DNA from 2 places in the Nocardioides sp. YJ-D4 genome. Region 1 is predicted to be linked to the other one. Evidence: riboswitches for the same ligand, from Rfam matches in the RefSeq annotation. Region 1 holds a riboswitch; the other holds the start of a gene.
What was found. Region 1 has a riboswitch for thiamine pyrophosphate ahead of thiE (thiamine phosphate synthase). Riboswitches for the same ligand answer to the same signal wherever they lie in the genome.
Positions count from the first base shown of each region.

Region 2: it holds a riboswitch for thiamine pyrophosphate, as region 1 does, so the genes downstream of both, ACW14X_RS15970 (thiamine ABC transporter substrate-binding protein) here and thiE (thiamine phosphate synthase) in region 1, are expected to answer to the same signal.

Region 1 is NZ_CM132932.1:1,580,031-1,583,119, reverse strand. It holds gene ACW14X_RS07730 (fumarate hydratase) at 1-100, opposite strand, end outside; gene ACW14X_RS07725 (carboxymuconolactone decarboxylase family protein) at 202-792, shown strand; TPP riboswitch at 837-946, shown strand; gene thiE (thiamine phosphate synthase) at 973-1,551, shown strand; gene ACW14X_RS07715 (FAD-dependent oxidoreductase) at 1,551-2,561, shown strand; gene thiS (sulfur carrier protein ThiS) at 2,558-2,758, shown strand; gene ACW14X_RS07705 (thiazole synthase) at 2,755-3,089, shown strand, end outside.
Region 2 is NZ_CM132932.1:3,340,026-3,343,114, forward strand. It holds gene ACW14X_RS15955 (hypothetical protein) at 1-46, shown strand, start outside; gene ACW14X_RS15960 (MBL fold metallo-hydrolase) at 43-1,095, shown strand; gene ACW14X_RS15965 (GNAT family N-acetyltransferase) at 1,085-1,516, opposite strand; TPP riboswitch at 1,547-1,655, shown strand; gene ACW14X_RS15970 (thiamine ABC transporter substrate-binding protein) at 1,652-2,713, shown strand; gene ACW14X_RS15975 (ABC transporter permease) at 2,710-3,089, shown strand, end outside.

The DNA of each region.
Region 1 (3,089 bases):
CCTCGATCTCTTCCACCCCCTCGCTCGTGATCAAGCGGTAAGGAGTGTCGTCCTTGCCGGTCGGGAGGAGGTCGGAGTACCGGAACTCAACGTCAGCCACGGAAGAGAATCGTACGCCGCCGGGGATGTCACAGATCGCGCGCGTCCGTCGTCTAGATGTCGAGCGCCCCCGGAGAGCGGGGCCGAGAACCAGGAGGAGAAATGACTGCCACCCGTATTGCGCCCGCTGAGATCACCGGCTTCAAGGGGATGCTGATCAAGCGGTTCGCCAAGAAGATGCTCGGTCAGGTGCCGTCCTCGGTCGGCGTCTACTGGCACAACCAGGAGGTGCTGATGGGCATGTCCGGCCTGGGCTCCAAGGTGAAGAAGTGGGACGCCTGCGACGAGCAGCTGAAGTCCTTCGCCCACATGGCCGTCGCCTCGGCCGTGGGATGCAGCTGGTGCCTGGACTACAACTACTTCGAGGTGCACAACCGCGGTCTCGACATGGACAAGGCCCGGGAGGTGCCGCGCTGGCGTGAGTCCGAGGTCTTCACGCCGCTGGAGCGGGACGTGATGGCGTACGCCGAGGCGATGAGCGAGGCGGAGCCGACCGTCACCGACGAGATGGTGTCGGGCCTGGTCGCGCAGCTCGGCGAGGCGGCGGTGATCGAGCTGACCGCGGTCATCGGGTTCGCCAACTTCTCGACCCGCACCAACATCGCCCTGGGTATCGAGTCCGACGGCTTCGCGGAGGCCTGTGAGCTCAAGCCGCTCGCACAGCGCGGAGGTCAGCCGTCCACGATCGGGTGAACGCCTTGCGTCGGGTGCCCACGATTCCGTTACAGTGATCGAGACCCAACCCACACGGGAGTCCGCGGCAGCGGGCTGAGAGGGAGCTGGAGCCGCTCCGACCGTAGTACCTGATCCGGATCATGCCGGCGAAGGAAGTGACCTGACGTGTTGCCTGCTCTACCGCGGTTCTTCTGCCTCGTGTCCACGACCGACGACCTGACGCTCCTGCCTGCGCTCGCCGCAGCAGGAGTCGACGGCTTCCAGGTACGCGACAAGGGCGCGACCACACGGGAGTTGGTGGTCCTCACCGCGTCCGTCATCGAGCTCGTCGCGGCGTACGAGGCGCGCGTCGTCGTCGACGACCGGCTCGACGTCGCGCTCGCCGCCGGTGCTGACGGCGTCCATCTCGGCGCGTCCGATCTGCCGTTGGCCGACGCCCGGCGGATCGCCGACGCGGTCGCTCCGGGGCTGATCATCGGCGCGACCTGCCGGGACCGTGCCGCGGTCGAGGCGGCTGCCGCCGCGGGCGCGGACTACGCCGGGTTCGGACCGGTCTTCGCCACCACCTCCAAGGCCGGACTTCCCGACCCGCTCGGCGTCGACGCGGTCACGGCCGCCGCCGGTGTCCTGCCGCTGATCGCGATCGGCGGGATCTCGACCACCTCCGCCGGGGCCGTCCGCGCCGCCGGCGCCCACGGAGTCGCCGTGATCGGCGGACTCTGGCGACAACCCGACCCACTCCAGGCCGCGAAGGAGCTCGTGGAAGCCGTCGGCTGATGCGGGTACGGATCCTCGGTGCCGGGATCGTCGGGCTGTCCGTGGCCGACGAGTTGCTCCGCCGCGGGCACGACGTCACCCTGGTCGATCCGGCACCGGGCTTCGGGGCGTCGTACGCCGCGGCCGGCATGCTCAGCCCGGCCGGCGAGGCCTGGTACGGCGAGGAGTCGCTGACCCGGCTGTGCTTATCGTCGCTGGCACTGTGGCCGGGGTTCGCCGCCCGGCTCGGGGTGCCCGTGCACACCCGCGGGACGCTGCTCGTCGGCCTCGACGCCGGGGACGTCCAGCAGGTCGAGCGGCAGCTCTCGGTGCTCGATCTCGCCGGGGTCTCCTACGAGAGACTCCTACGCCGCGAGCTGCTCGCCCGCGAGCCCGGACTCGGCCGCGTCGCCGGCGGGGCCTTCCTCGCCGAGGACCACTCGGTCGACCCGCGTGCGGTCGTCGCGGCCCTGCTCGAACGGGTCGGGGACCGCGTTGGTGTCGAGACCAGCACGGTCGCTGACGTGACCGTCATAGCCACAGGGGTGAACCTCCCCGACCCGTACTCCTCCCTGATCCGCCCGGTGCGCGGGGACGTCGTGCGGGTGCGGACGCAGGAGCCGGTGGCGCGGACGGTGCGGGCCTGGGCGCACGGCGAGCAGATCTACGTGGTGCCACGGATCGACAGCGACGAGGTGGTCATCGGGGCCACCACCGAGGAGCGCGACGGTCCGCTGCTGCCGACCGTCGAAGGCGTGTGGCGGCTGCTCGACTCCGCCCGCCGGGTGGTGCCGGCGCTGGACCGCGCGAGCGTGGTGGAGTCGACCTCGCGCGACCGCCCGGGCACCGCCGACAACCTCCCGCTGGTCGGCCCGACCCACGAGCCGGGAGTCGTGCTCGCCGCGGGGGCCTACCGCAACGGCGTCCTGCTGGCGCCGCTCATCGCGCAGCTGGTGGCCGACCACATCGAGACAGGGTCAGTGGAGCCCGCGGTCGATCCGCGTCGGTTCCGGATGAAGGAGGACGGATGAAGATCACCGTGAACAGCGAGCCGATGGAGGTCAGCGGCACCGTTGCCGACCTGCTCGAGGCACGTACCGGCGACCGGCGGCCGAGCGGCATCGCCGTTGCCGTGGACGAGGAGATCGTGCCGCGCGACGACTGGGCGCGATGGCCGCTCCAGGACGGACATGTCGTCGAGATCGTGACGGCGGTGCAGGGCGGATGACCAACCCACCGACGAGCAGCCTGAAGGTCGCCGGGCGCGAGCTCTCCTCACGCCTCTTCCTCGGCACCGGTGGCCTGCCCAACCTGGCCCTGCTCCCCGACGTCATCGCCGCCGCCGAGCCCGGCCTGGTGACGGTCTCGATGCGGCGTACGTCCTCGACGGCCTCCGGCGGGCTGCTCGAGACGCTGCGTGCGGCGGAGGTGCCGATCCTGCCCAACACCGCGGGCTGCCTCTCGGCTCGCGAGGCGGTGCTGACCGCCGAGCTCGCCCGCGAGGCGCTGGAGACGGATTGGGTCAAGCTGGAGGTGATCGGTGACGAGACCTCGCTGAT
Region 2 (3,089 bases), 1.8 Mb from region 1:
GGGTCTGCTCTGGCTCTGGAGAGGTCGACCCGAAGGAGACCGATGAGTCAGTCGACAGCCACCGCCATCTCGCCTGACTCGGGGGAGCACTGGTCCGCTCCGGGAGCGTGGACGGTCGCCGACGGCGTACACCGGATCCCGCTGCCGCTGCCGATGGACGGGCTCAAGGCGGTCAACATCTACGTCCTCGAGGGCGACGACGGGCTCTCGCTGGTCGATGGCGGCTGGGCGATCACCGAGGGCCGCTCTGCGCTGGAGAACGGCCTGAAGAGGCTCGGCTTCGAGTTCGGTGACATCCGGCGCTTCCTCGTCACCCACGTGCACCGTGACCACTACACGCTCGCCTCGGTGCTCGGTCAGGAGTTCGGCTCGGACGTGCTGCTCGGCGCCGGCGACCGGCCGACCCTCGAGCTCACCAACGGCGACCTCGACGGCTGGGTCTCGACCGATCGGCTGCTCGCCCACGCCGGTGCGCACGAGCTGGCCGCGAAGTGGGCGGCCAACCCGCCGCCGGCACCCGATCTGTCCCACTGGCGGATGCCTTCGCAGTGGTTGGAGGGCGACGTACGCCTCGACGTCGCCGGCCGCGACCTCGATGCCGTGCACACCCCTGGTCACACCCAGGGCCACTACGTCTACGCCGACCTGGCCGGCTCGGTCCTGTTCGCCGGCGACCACGTGCTGCCCACGATCACGCCGTCGATCGGCTTCGAGCCGGTGCCGGTCATCGACCCGCTCGGCGACTTCATGGCCTCGCTGACCAAGGTCCGCACCCTTCCCGACCTGCGCCTTCTCCCCGCCCACGGCCCCGTCGCCGCGTCGTCGCACGCCCGCGTCGACGAGCTCCTGGCCCATCACGAGTCCCGCCTCGCCCAGTCGCTGGCCTCGCTGAAGGCCGGTCGCCGCTCGGCGCTCGAGGTCGCCAACGACCTCGGCTGGACCCGCCACGAGCGCGCCTTCGCCGAACTCGACTACTTCAACGCCGGCCTCGCTGTCATGGAGACCAAGGCTCATCTCGAGCTGTTGGCCGCCCGCGGTCAGGCCACCCGCGAGGAGACGGAGACCAGCGTGCTGTTCGCCCCCGTCAGCGGGTGAGGCGCATCGGGGTGTGGGGGATGCCGTCCTCGAGGAACTCCTCGCCGTCCTTCACGAACCCGAACTTGGCGTACCAGCTGGCGAGCGGCGTCTGAGCGTCGAGGACGATGTCGCGGTCGGCGACGGCCTCGACGGCAGCCTTCATGATCACGTCGGCCAGGCCCTGACCGCGGTGGGTGGGGGCGAGGACGACGCGGCCGATCCGCCACACCTCGCCGTCGTCGAGGATGCGGGCGGTGCCGGCGAGCTGGTCGCCGTCGCTCAGCACCACGTGACGGGTCCCGGGCTCGAGGTCGCGGCCGTCCAGATCGGGGTACGGGCAGTCCTGCTCGACGATGAAGACGTCCTGGCGCAGCCGCCACAGGGCGTACGCGGTCGTCGGGGAGAGGTCGTCGAAGGACGAGATGGCGACGTCGGTCATGGGTCGATTCTGGCAAGCAGTAGTGTTGCCGGGAACAGACAGGGGAGGCCGGGAGGCCTGAGAGTGCGGCGAACAGCGCCGCAGACCCTCCGAACCTGCTCCGGTTGATACCGGCGAAGGGAGTCAGAAATGCGCATGCGTACGCCTGCCATCGCTGCCACTGCTATCTCGGCTCTGCTGCTGTCCGCGTGCGGTGGCAGCCCCGCCGAGCCGGACGCCGAGCCGTCGAGCGGCTCCGACGACAAGACCGTCGTGCTGCTGACCCACGACAGCTTCACGCTGCCGAAGGAGGTGCTGACCGAGTTCACCGAGAAGACCGGCTACACCGCCGAGATCCGGCACGCGGGCGACGGTGGCGAGCTGACCACCAAGATCGCCATGGACACCGGCAACCCCGACGGTGACGCGGTCTTCGGCGTCGACAACACCTTCGCCAGCCGCGCGATCGACCAGGGCGCGCTGGAGGCCTACACGCCGGAGACGGTCCCGGCCGGGGTCGACGAGTTCAACCTGCCGGGCGACGAGGAGCACTTCCTCACCCCGGTCGACAACGGCAGCGTGTGCGTCAACATCGACACCGAGTGGTTCGCGGCCAAGAAGCTGACGCCGCCGGAGACGCTCGATGACCTGGCCGAGCCCGCGTACAAGGATCTCTTCGTGACCCCCGGCGCGGCGACGTCGACGCCGGGCATGGCGTTCCTGCTGGCGACCGTCGCCGAGTACGGCGAGGACGGCTGGGCCGACTACTGGGGCAAGCTGATGGACAACGGCACCAAGGTCGTCGACGGCTGGGACCAGGCCTACTACTCCGACTTCACCCAGGGCGGCGGCAAGGGGACGCGACCGATCGTCGTGTCGTACGACTCCTCGCCGGCCTTCACCGTCAAGGACGGCAAGACGACGACCAAGGCGCTGCTGGACACCTGCTTCCGACAGGTCGAGTACGCCGGCGTGCTCGAGGGCGCCGACCACCCCGAGGGCGCCAAGGCGCTGATCGACTTCATGCTCTCCGACAGCGTGCAGGGGGCACTGCCGGAGAGCATGTACGTCTTCCCCGTCTCCTCCGGCGTCGAGCTGCCCGCCGACTGGGCGAAGTTCGCCCAGCAGCCCACCGAGCCGCTCTCCGTCGAGCCTGAGGAGATCGACGAGAACCGGGAAGCGTGGCTGGCGACCTGGAGTGACACGATCGCGCAGTGAGCTCCACCCGTCGTGCTGTGATCCGGCGAATCGGGACCCTGGTCGCGCTCGCCGCTCTCCCGGTGGCTGTGCTGGCGGTCTTCTTCGTCCTGCCGGTCACCGGGATGGTGCAGCGCGGCCTGTTCTTCGAGGGATCCTTCGATCCGTCGGTCGTGTCCAGGATCGTGGGGCGCCCGGAGATCCAGCGGGCGCTCTGGTTCACGCTGTGGTCCTCGGGCCTGGCGACGGTGCTGAGCGTCGCGCTCGGGCTGCCGGCCGCGTACGCGCTCTACCGGCTGAGCTTTCCGATGCAGCGGTTCATCCGGGCGGGACTGCTGGTGCCGTTCGTGCTCCCCACCGTCGTCGTCGGGGTCGCCTTCCGCGAGCTCATCGGCGA